2 regions of the uncultured Pseudoxanthomonas sp. genome follow, and region 1 is predicted to be linked to the other one. Evidence: predicted binding sites of a transcription regulator. Region 1 holds the regulator's gene; the other holds the start of a gene.

Region 1 (5,925 bases):
GTCGCCTCGGCCGAGATCCATCCCGACCGCGAACTGGCCCTGGATCCGGGCGGCGCGTTCGGCACCATCGACGGCATCCCCGGCAAGGACCCGGCCTTCGGGCTGGACGCGGTGTGGATCCAGTCGCACCAGAAGGCGACCGCCGAATCGCTGGGCTACACCGTGGTCGATCCGGCCACCGTCATGGCCACGCACCTCTCGCACCTGGTGCGCGAACACGCCCCGGAGCTGCTCGGCCACGAGGAAGTGCAGCAGTTGCTCGCGCAGCTGGGCCGCAACGCGCCGAAGCTGGTCGAGGACCTCACGCCGAAGGCGCTGCCGCTGGCCACCGTGGTGCGCGTGCTGCAGAACCTGTTGATCGAGCGCGTGCCCATCCGCCAGCTGCGCCGCATCGTCGAGGCACTGGTCGAATTCGCCCCGCAGAACGCCGACCCGGCCGCGCTCACCGCCGCCGTGCGCACCTCGCTGGGCCGTTTCATCGTGCAGGAGATCTCCGGCATGGCACCGGAACTGCCCGTCTATACCTTGGCGCCGAATCTGGAACGCGTCTTGCAGGACAGCACCCAGGGAACCGGCGCGGCGCTGGAACCGGGACTGGCGGAACGCCTGCACCAGAGCCTCGCCGACGTGGTGACCAAGCAGGAAGCCCGCAGCGAGCCTGCGGTGGTGCTGGTACCGGGAACGGTCCGCGCCGCCCTTGCCCGCCTGGTCCGCCACAGCGTCCCCTCGCTGTCGGTGCTGGCCTACAGCGAGGTTCCCGAAGACAAGCGGTTGAAGCTGGTGGGCACGATCAGCTGAGACCGGGATCAGCAGAACCCGACGCGATACCGAACCGGATAGCACGCCATGAAAATCAAACGCTTCGTCGCTCCCGACATGCGCACCGCCTTCGCCATGGTCCGCCAGGAACACGGCCCGGACGCGGTGATCCTGTCCAACCGCGTCACCGAAGACGGCGTCGAGATCGTCGCCGCCAGCAATTACGACGAAGCGCTGGTCAAGCACACCCTGGAGGCGATGCGCCCGGCCACGCCGGCCGCACCCCTGCATCCGCTGCTCGACCCTGCACCGCAGGCACCGGCCGCGAACGCGCCGACGCTGTCGCCGGCCGAAGCCGCCGCCAGCTATTTCGCCCGCCGCCAGCCCGCGACGCCCGCCGCACCGCGCGCCGAACCGGCGAAGCCCGCGCACGTCGCGACCGTCGCGGCGGCGCCCGCCCCGATCGTTCCGCCGCGCGCGCCTGAGGCCGCCACGCCGGCACCGGCCGCCGAGATGCCGGCACCGGTCGTGCGCGACATCGCGCCGTTACTGATCGAACCCGAATCCTTCGCCGCCAAGCTCGCCGCCTGCCTGCCCGCCGCACCGGCCAACGAACCCGTCGCCGCCCCCGAACCCGCCAGGGCCGCGCGCCGCCCGGCCGCGCCGCGCGCCGACATCGACGACGCGCTGGACCTCGATGCGCTGCTGCCGTCGATCGCGCCGCCGGTGTCGTTGCCCGAACCCGAGCCGGCTCCCGTCGCCGTGCTGCACGCCAGCCGCATCACCGCCACCGGGCCCACGCCGCCCCCCGCCGCCATCACCGTGCCGACCCTGACGGTCGTCAGCGACAACGCCGCCGAGGCGCGCGAAAGCGATGAGCAACTGGTGCACATGCGCGGCGAACTGGCCGCCATGCGCGAGATGATCGAACGCGAAATGCACCGCCTCACCGACGAACGCCTGCGCGGTTCGCCGGTGCGCATGCAGGCGATGGAGCTGATGGAAGACTACGGCTTCGATGCCGGCATCACCCGCGACATCGCGCTGCAGATCCCCGCCGACACCGAAGCCCACCGCGGCCGCGGCCTGATGCTGGGCCTGCTGTCGAAGAAGTTGCCGGTGCTCGACGCCGACCTGCTGGAGACCGGCGGCGTGATCGCCCTGGTCGGCCCCACCGGTGCCGGCAAGACCACCACCATCGCCAAGCTGGCCGCCTGCTTCGCACAGCGCCACAACCCGCGCGACGTGGCGCTGGTGACCACCGACACCGTGCGCGTCGGCGGCCGCGAGCAGCTGCACGGCTACGGCCGCCAGCTCGGCATCGCCGTGCACGAGGCCGACAGCGCGCAGACCCTGGCGCTGGTGCTGGAACGCCTGCGCGACTACAAGCTGGTACTGATCGACACCGCCGGCCTGGGCCAGCGCGACCGCAACCTGGTCGGCCAGCTCAACTGGCTGCGCGCCTCGGGCCAGGTCAGGACCCTGCTCTGCCTGCCTGCGAATTCGCACTTCTCCGACCTGGATGAAGTCGTGCGCCGCTTCAGCACCGTGCAGCCGCAAGGCGTGGTGCTGACCAAGCTGGACGAGACCGGCCGCCTGGGCAGCGCGCTCAGCGTGGTCGTCGACCACCAGCTGCCGATGACCTGGGTGACCGACGGCCAGCGCGTCCCCGACGATCTCCACCGCGCCAACAGCGCCCACCTCGTGCTGCGGCTTGACCAGCTGCGCCGCGAAGCCGACGAACCCTGCTCGACCGAGGCCACCCATGTCGCCTGACCACCCGCTGCAGACCAATCCCCGCAGCACCCCGCCGTTGCCCGGCGCCTTCCATCCCGTGCGCGTCGTCGCCATCACCGGCGGCAAGGGCGGCGTGGGCAAGACCAACGTGTCGGTCAACCTGGCCGTGTCGCTCGCCGAAATGGGCAAGCGCACGCTGCTGATGGACGCCGACCTGGGCCTGGCCAACGTGGACGTGCTGCTCGGCCTGTCGCCGAAGTTCACCCTCGCCGATCTCGTCGCCGGCCGTTGCGGCCTGGAGGACGTGCTGCTGGAAGGGCCCGAAGGCGTGCTGGTGGTGCCCGCCTCGTCCGGTTTCCGCCACATGGCCGAACTGACGCCGGCCGAACACGTCGGCCTGGTCAACGTGTTCTCCGAACTGCAGCGCGCCCTCGACTTCATGGTGGTGGACACCGCCGCCGGCATCACCGACAGCGTGCTGACCTTCTGCCAGGCCGCGCAGGACACCGTGGTGGTGGTCTGCGACGAGCCGGCCTCGATCACCGACGCCTACGCGCTGATCAAGGTGCTGGCGCGCGAACGCGGCCTGGACCGCGTGCACGTCATCGCCAACATGGTCCGCGACCCCAATGAAGGCCGGAAGCTGTACGAGAAGCTGGCCCGCGTGTGCGAGCGCTTCCTCGGCGACGTCGCCCTGCACTACCTGGGCGCCGTGCCTCAGGACGACTGGCTGCGCCGTGCGGTGCAGCGCCAGCAGGCCGTCGTGAAGGCATACCCGGGCAGCCCCTCGGCGCGTGCCATCGCCGAGATCGCACGCACGACGGCGCGCTGGCAGCCGCCGGTCGGCGCCCGCGGCAACGTGGAGTTCTTCGTCGAACGCCTGATCCAGCGCGGGGTGGCCGCATGAACACCGCCGCCGCCCAGTACCGCGCCGTGCAGCGCGGCAACGCCAACGACTTCGTCACCCAGCACGCCGACCTGGTCCGCCGCATCGCGCACCACCTTGCGGCGCGACTGCCGGCCAGCGTGGAGATCGACGACCTGGTGCAGGCCGGCATGATCGGCCTGCTGGAAGCCTCGCGCAGCTACGACGCCGAACAGGGCGCGTCCTTCGAAACCTATGCCTCGATCCGCATCCGCGGTTCGATGATCGACGAGATCCGTCGCGGCGACTGGGTCCCGCGCTCGGTGCACCGTCGTGCCCGCCAGGCCGCGGCGACCGTGCGCGAGATCGAGCAGCGCACCGGCCGCGCCGCCATCGCCACGGAAGTCGCGTCCGCGATGGAGATGCCGTTGCCGGAGTACCTGCGCCTGATGGAAGACGCTGCGCGCGGCCAGGTTCTCAGCCTGGAATCGCACATCGACGACCACGGCGAACCCAACACCTCCCGCACCGGCGGTCCGTCGCCGCAGCAGAACCTGGAGCGCAGCGAGTTCCGCCAGCAACTGGTCAAGGCGATCGGCCACCTGCCCGAGCGCGAGCAGCTGGTGCTGTCGATGTATTACGAGCAGGAGCTCAACCTGAAGGAAATCGGCGCCGTACTCGGCGTGAGCGAATCCCGCGTCTGCCAGATCCACGGCCAGGCGATGGTGCGCCTGCGCGGCCGCCTGCAGGTGTTCGAGAAGGCGGACGCGGGGCTGGAAGACGACGAGTGACCTTGGCAATCGCGCGACCCCGCAGGAGCGGTGTCGCCTCCGCTAAACCTTTCCCGCCCCCGGCCGATATCCCCACCAGACCCACCGTCCACGCAATACCGGAGCATCCGTGACCAACAAGAACATGCGCATCCTGATCGTGGACGACTTCTCCACCATGCGCCGCATCATCAAGAACCTGCTCAACGACCTCGGCTACACCAATACCGCCGAGGCCGAGGACGGCAACAGCGCGCTGACCGCGCTGGGCCAGGGCAGTTTCGACTTCGTGGTCACCGACTGGAACATGCCCGGCATGACCGGCATCGAGCTGCTGAAAGCCATCCGCGCCGACGATCGCTACAAGACCCTGCCGGTGCTGATGGTGACGGCCGAAGCCAAGCGCGAGCAGATCATCGAAGCGGCGCAGAACGGTGTGAACGGCTACATCATCAAGCCGTTCACCGCGCAGACGCTGGAAGAGAAGCTCGGCAAGATTTTCGAACGTCTCGGAGCGGCCGCCTGATGAGCGCCGTCGCCGATGCCACCAGCGCCCGCGCGGCACTCGTGGAGAAACTGCAGACCGCACTCGACGCCCTCGAACAGGGCGACGAAGCCGGCTGGCGGCGCGAACTGGATGCCATCGCCGCCTGGCGCACGCAGCCCATGATGCAGGGCCTGGGCCGGCTTGCCCGCGAACTGGCGCAGACGCTGGGCGAACTGCCGCCGACCGACGCCGGCGATCTCGACGATGCCTGCGCGCGGCTGGACCACGTGGTCGAAATGACCGAACAGGCCAGCCACAAGACCCTGGACCTGGCCGAGCAGTGCCGGGGCTACGCCACCCAGCTGAAGACCACCCCGCTGTCCGCCGAGCAGGCCGCGCTGGTGGACAGCATCGGCAAGGGGCTGTCGGAGATGGCGCTGGCACAGAGCTACCAGGACCTGACGGGCCAGATCATCCGCCGGGTGGCAGGCATCGTGCGCCGCGTGCACGAAGGTTTCGGCGCCCTCGGCCTTCCGCCGCCGGAAAAAAACCGCGACAAGCCTTCAGAACTCGCCGGTCCGGCCGTTGCTGGTCTGGACCGCAATGCATTTTCGCAGGACGACGCCGACGACCTGCTGTCCGGCCTGGGGTTGTAGCCCCGGGGGACGCGCACTGCGGAACCGGAGACCTGCCATGCCCGTCGCGTCCGTCCCCCGCTACCGCCATCCCGTCGTCCTCGTGCTCGTGGGCCTGCTGCTGGTCTGCGACGTGCTGGTCGGTCGCATGCTCCGCCGGCGCCACGCGCATGCGATGCGCCTGCTCGACTCCTCCCGCTGATCGCCCGACCCGGTAACCGTCCCGCCCATGTCCGCCGTCACCCCCGAAATCGCCGCCGACTTCCTGATCGAAGCGCAGGAAATCCTCGACCGGCTCGGCGAACAGCTGGTCACGCTGGAGCAGGATCCCTCGGACAGCGAACAGCTCAACGCGGTCTTCCGCGGCTTCCACACGCTGAAGGGCGGCGCCGGCTTCCTCGGCATCCAGCCGATGGTCAACCTGTGCCATGCGGCCGAAGAGACGCTCGGCCTGGTACGCGCAGGACAGGCCACGCTGGAACCCCAGCATTTCGACGCCGCCCAGCAGTCGCTGGACTGGTTGCAGCAGATGCTGGACGCCATCGGCGCCAGCGAAGATCCGCCCCATGCACCGCAGGCGCTGATCGACCAGTTCGATGCCCACGGCGGCACGCCCGCGCCGGCACGGAAGGCAAGCGCGGTGCCCGCCGCCGCCGCGCCTGCAGGCGACCT
Region 2 (5,925 bases), 500 kb from region 1:
GACCGCCCACGTCGGGCGACACCGACGAATCCACACCTGCTGCCTCAACCCGTGCCGGGGTGCCCTTCGCTGGAGGGTTCGGACACGGATGCCGCAGGGAGGCCCAACCCCGGAACCCCGCCCTCACGGGCACCGCCTTCCTTTGCCTGGCGGTGGGTTCCTTATCAGGAGTCATGCAATGCCCCAAGTCACCATGCGCCAGATGCTGGAAGCCGGCGTCCATTTCGGCCACCAGACCCGCTACTGGAACCCCAAGATGGCGCCGTACATCTTCGGTGCCCGCGGCAAGATCCACATCATCAACCTCGAGAAGACCGTTCCGCTGTTCAACGACGCGATGAACTTCATCTCGGGCGTCGCGCAGAAGCGCGGCACCATCCTGTTCCTGGGCACCAAGCGCAGCGCGCGCGAAGCAGTGAAGGAAGAAGCCGAGCGTTGCGGCATGCCGTTCATGACCCAGCGCTGGCTGGGTGGCACGCTGACCAACTTCGCCACCGTGAAGAAGTCGGTCGCCCGCCTGAAGGAACTGGAAGCCGCCGAAACCGATGGCACCTTCGAGAAGCTGGTCAAGCACGAAGTGCTGGGCCTGCGCCGCGAGCGCGAGAAGCTGCTGGCCTCGCTGGGCGGCATCAAGGAAATGAACCGCCTGCCGGACGCCCTGTTCGTCATCGACATCGGCCATGAAGACATCGCCATCAAGGAAGCCAAGAAGCTCGGCATCCCGGTGATCGCGGTGGTCGACTCGAACTACGACCCGGCCCTGGTCGACTACGCCATCCCGGGCAACGACGACGCCATCCGCGCCGTGCAGCTGTACGCCCGCGCCGCCGCCGACGCCGTGCTGGAAGGCAAGGCCGCATCGCCGAACGCCGCCACCGTGCGCGAGGAAGAGTTCGCCGAAGGCGGCGACGACAAGGGTGCCCGCCGTGCCCCGGCCAAGAAGGCCGCCGGCAAGAAGTCCGACGAAGCCGCTGCCGAGTAATCCGGCTGCAACGCCGCCGCGCCATGCTGCGCGGCGGCCCCTATTGTTCCTTCTCCCCGGAGAAGGTGCCCGAAGGGCGGATGAGGGTACGGGAAGCACGCTGGCGTTCAATGCGTCGCGACTCCACCGGCCCTCACCCCAACCCCTCTCCCGACGGGAGAGGGGCTTTGCCAATCCAAACAGAGGTAATCCCGTGGAAATCACCGCATCCCTGGTCAAGGAACTGCGCGAGCGCACCGGCGCCGGCATGATGGAGTGCAAGAAGGCGCTCACCGAGAACAACGCCGACATCGACGCCGCGGCCGAGTGGCTGCGCAAGTCGGGCCTGGCCAAGGCCGACAAGAAGGCCGACCGCGTCACCGCCGAAGGCCGCGTGGCCGTGGCGCAGGACGGCGGCAAGGCCGTGCTGGTCGAGATCAACTCCGAGACCGACTTCGTCGCCAAGGACGCCAACTTCATCGCCTTCACCGACGCCATCGCGCAGGCCGCGCTGACCTCGGGCGCCGCCGACGTCGAAGCGCTGAAGAGCGCCAAGCTGGCCTCGGGCGAGACCGTCGAGGAAGCCCGCGCCGCCGCCATCGCCAAGCTGGGCGAGAACATGCAGATCCGTCGCCTTGTCGCCATCGACAGCGCGAACAACGTCGCGGCCTACGTGCACGGCGGCAAGATCGGCGTGCTGGTCGAGGTCAAGGGCGGCGACGCCGAACTGGCCCGCGGCCTGGCGATGCACATCGCCGCCATGAACCCCCCGCACAACAAGGCGGCCGACGTGCCGGCCGAGTTCGTGGCGAAGGAAAAGGAAATCGAGCTGGCAAAGATGTCGGACAAGGACAAGGCCAAGCCGGCCGACATCCTGGAGAAGATCATCTCCGGCAAGATCAACAAGATCGTCAACGAAGTGACGCTGTACGGCCAGCCGTACGTGCTGGACAGCGACAAGTCGGTCGAGCAGGTGGTCAAGGCCGCCGGCGCCGACGTGGTCGGCTTCCAGCGCCTGGTGGTCGGCGAAGGCATCGAGAAGGTGGTGGAAGACTACGCCGCCGAAGTGATGAAGCAGGCCGGCCTGGCATAAGCCGCGCGTTCCGCTTCACCCGGAAAAGCCGCGGGAAACCGCGGCTTTTTTGTTGTCCGCGAAACGCGTCCCGACGCGGCGGCGTGCGCACCGCCTTTCGTCGTGCGCGCCTAAAGTTTGACGCTGCCGTGCCGAAACTGTCTACAAAGCTGCCATCCCGTCACGCTTTGCTGGCATGCTGCCGGCCACTTTCCTCCAGCGTAGTGCGCACCCGGATGCGTCCCGAACTCGAATCCCAGTTGTCGAACTGCCGCAACCTGCCCAGCCCGCCGGGCGTGGCGTTGCGCATCCTCGAACTGGCGCAGGACCCCGAGGTGGTGATGGCGACCGCGGCCGATGCGATCGGCCTGGACCCCGCCCTGAGCGCGCGCATGCTGCGCATCGCCAATTCCCCGCTCTATGCCAGCCGACGCCGCGTGGAAAACCTGTCGCAGGCACTGACGGTACTCGGACTCAACGCGACGCTCACGCTGGCCCTGGGCTTCTCGCTCGCGCGCTGCGGCAGTGGCAGCCATCCCGTGGCGCAGGAGCGCGTCTGGCGCCGCAGCGTGATCGCCGCACTGGCATGTCGCCTGCTCGGCCAGCATGCCGGCACGCGCAAGGCCGAGGAACTGATGCTCGCCGGACTGCTGCAGGACATCGGCATGCTGGCCCTGCTGGAAGTGCTGGGCGACGACTACGCGCAGCTGGTCGAACGCACCGAAGACAACGCGGCACTGCTTGCCGCCGAATGCGACTGGCTGGGCTGCGACCACGCCTCTGTTGGTGGCTGGCTGGCGCGGCAGTGGAACCTGCCCGCACTGCTGCGGGAAGCCATCATGGAAAGCGAGGGGCCCGCTTCCGATACCACGTTCAATGCGTGCGTCGCCGTCTCCGGCCATGTCGCCGACATCTGGCTGGCCGGCGCGGATGAAGCCCGCACCGAGGCCGCCCATCGGCACGCGGCGCTGCAGGCGGCCACCCGCCTCGGGCTGGACTATGCGGCCTTCCTCACGCTGACCGAGGACATGATCGCCGCCCTGCCCGAAGTCTGCGCGATGTTCGACGTTCCGCCTGCGCCCCCCGCCCGCATCCAGGCCCTGCTGGACCAGGCGCGCGAGTTGCTGGTGGTACGCAACCTGCGCGAGATCCAGGAAGCCGCGCGCGCGCGCAAGGAGGCCGACGAGCACGAAGACCGCGCACGCCGCCTGGCCGAGGAAGTGCGTCGCGATCCGTTGACCGGCGCCTACAACCGCAGCCAGCTGGAAGAAGTGCTGGAAAAGGAGTTCGACGCCGCCACCCGCCACGGCTGGCCGCTGTCGATCGCCTTCATCGACCTGGACGACTTCAAACAGGTCAACGACCGCTGGGGCCATCTGGTCGGCGACGAGGTGCTGCGCAACTTCGCCAAGTCGCTGATGCGGCATGTGCGCAGCAGCGACATCGTCGCCCGCTACGGCGGCGAGGAATTCCTGGTGGTACTGCCGGGCATCAATGAGGACGCGGCCGCCCACGTGGTGCGACGCATCCTGTCCGAGGTTTCCGGCGCGGCCATGGCGCACGTCAACGGCCAGCCGCTGCACATCACCTTCTCCGCCGGCCTCGCCACGCAAGGGGCGCTGGAACAGTTCCGCCACGTCGACGATCTGCTGCGCGCTGCCGACGAAGCGCTGTATGGCGCCAAGCGCGAGGGGCGCAATCGCGTCTCGGCGGGGGCCGTCGGCTCCTGAATCGACCCGGTGATGCCGGAGGCCGGCATCATCGTTCAGTCATTGCCGAGGCGCTCCCGCAACGGTGCAAGGTACCGCTCGTACGCGCGCCACTTCGGCACTTCCCGCACATGGATCGCGGTGCGGACCTGCACGGCGCTGGCCGTGACGACACCCCGCGTGCGCGACTGCATCCCCAGCATCTGCGGCTCGAAGGCGAGGCCGATGAAGTCGCAGACCCGGCGGACCACCTGTTCCGGCTCGCGCGTCAGTTGCGCGTAGTCCACGTCCATGATCCGCCCGGGATAGCGGGCATGCCAGTGGGCCATCAACGTGCGGTAGTGCGCATGGAAATCGGCCAGTTCGCGCTGGTCGTAGCTGTAGGGATTGGCGTCGGAGAACAGTTCGCGCAGATTGGAGAAGCCGGTCTCCATCGGGTCGCGCACCATGTGCAGGATCTTCGCCTGCGGCAGGGCCTCGCAGATGAAGCCCAGGTTGAGGAAGTTCGAAGGAAGCTTGTCGGTGAAATGGCCCTCGCCGGACAAGCGCCAGCCGATGCCTTCCAGATAACGGCGGCCGACCATGTCGAAGTCGACGGAAGCGGCCCTTGCGACGATCTCCGGATCGATCACGCCCGCGCAATGATGATCGGTGCCGTAGCGCATGGCACTGGTGAAGTCGTAGAGCTCGCCCAGTCCGCACACGTCGGAATGCCCGTCGAGCAGGTGCTCGATCAGCGTCGTGCCCGACCGATGCATGCCCACGATGAATACCGGCACCGCAGGGGTGCCGGACCCCGCCTGCACGGGGGAACCGCGTCGTTCGAAACGCAGCAGCCGCTCGAAAAGCAACGCCGTCTGCGCCGCGTCGTAGCGCAGCGAGGAACGCTTGCTGGCGCACCCTTCCTGCAGCGCATGCCAGGCCTCCTCGTAGCGCCCAAGACCGTCCAGTTCCTTGTGCAGCGCGAAGGCGAGCAACGCACGATCCTGCGCGGTCCGTCGCGGCACCTTCAGCTGCGCCCAGATCCGGGCCAGGTGGGCCTCGCCGGCGTGCTGCCTGCGGACCTGCGACAGGAGCCAGTAGCCCTGCGCGATCTGCGGCGCCCGCGCGAGCGCACGGGAGGCATCTTCCGCCGCCTCGTCGAATCGACCGAGGAACATCAGCACATGGGCCCGCGACAACAAGGTCGGCGGATAGTCCGGGTCCGCGCGCCGCGCTTCGTCCAGGAACATGATCGCCCGCTGCGGCAACCCCGCGTAGGTCAGCTGTGCCGCAATGGTGATCAACGAAGGGATCGGAATGCGGGACATCGGCAACATGCGCTCGATGCACGCCAGCATGGCTGGGATTTCATTGAAGGTACGCAACCGTGCAAGCAGCTCCTTCACGACCTCGACCCGCTGCGTGTCGTGCTGGCTGGCCTGCAACGCATGACCGTGCGCGGCCCGGTAACGGCCTGCGAGGGACGCCATGTAGGACAACTGCAAGAGGATGTCGGGATCGCCGGGCGACAGGGCGAGTGCGCGCCGGTACTCTTCGGTCGCCGCGTCGAAATCCTTGGCCACGGCATGCGCCTGGGCGCGTTGCATCAGCGCAGCCACGCGTCCGGACATCGGCTCAGCGGTCATGTCCGTTCCCCTGCGCGTCCAGCATCCGGCGCAGGGGCTCCAGCGGGACGGCGTAACGCCGCCATGCCCCTATTCCGCGATCGTGGATGGGCGAACGGACTTGCGAACTGCTGGCGGTGGACACGGGCGCCGCATTGGCGGTGATGTCCAGCATGTCCAGGGCGGGCGCCAGGCCGCAGAACGCGAGAATGCCGCGCAGGGTGTCCTCGCCGCTCCGCACCAGCGCCTCGTAGTCCACCACGTGCATCGCACCCCGTGCCTCGGCCATCCAGTGCGCCAGCAGCCTGTCGAAACCGCGATGGTGCGCAGCCAGGTCTTCGAATGCGTAGCTGTAGGGATACGCGCCGCCCTCGAACAGCTCCTTCAGGTTCGAGAAGCAGGCGTCCATCGGATCGCGGCGCACGCAGAGGATGCGTGCCTGCGGGAGCGCCCGCAGTATCAGACCCACATTGAAGAAGTTCCGGGGGTTCTTGTCGATGAAGCATCGGCTCCCCGCGACCATCGGCGCCAGGCGATCCCTGTACCGTACGCCGACGGTGAGCGGATCGATCCCCG

What was found. The regulator FliA, encoded in region 1, starts transcription of late flagellar genes. The targets are predictions, from matches to a motif close to TAAAGTTTNNCNNNCNNNGGCCGATAA.
Region 2: Q0907_RS06870 (HDOD domain-containing protein) is a predicted target of FliA. The motif match lies at 2,166-2,192, and genes of this name have one in related genera.

What each region holds. Positions count from the first base shown of each region.
Region 1 covers NZ_CANMLQ010000002.1:639,081-645,005, reverse strand. The annotation lists gene flhA (flagellar biosynthesis protein FlhA) at 1-798, shown strand, start outside; gene flhF (flagellar biosynthesis protein FlhF) at 847-2,535, shown strand; partial or broken gene Q0907_RS09130 (MinD/ParA family protein) at 2,591-3,403, shown strand; gene Q0907_RS09125 (RNA polymerase sigma factor FliA) at 3,400-4,152, shown strand; gene Q0907_RS09120 (chemotaxis response regulator CheY) at 4,277-4,657, shown strand; gene Q0907_RS09115 (protein phosphatase CheZ) at 4,657-5,274, shown strand; gene Q0907_RS09110 (hypothetical protein) at 5,312-5,455, shown strand; gene Q0907_RS09105 (chemotaxis protein CheA) at 5,483-5,925, shown strand, end outside.
Region 2 covers NZ_CANMLQ010000002.1:136,074-141,998, reverse strand. The annotation lists gene rpsB (30S ribosomal protein S2) at 179-982, shown strand; gene tsf (translation elongation factor Ts) at 1,176-2,054, shown strand; gene Q0907_RS06870 (HDOD domain-containing protein) at 2,270-3,763, shown strand; gene Q0907_RS06865 (tetratricopeptide repeat-containing sulfotransferase family protein) at 3,799-5,370, opposite strand; gene Q0907_RS06860 (sulfotransferase) at 5,360-5,925, opposite strand, start outside.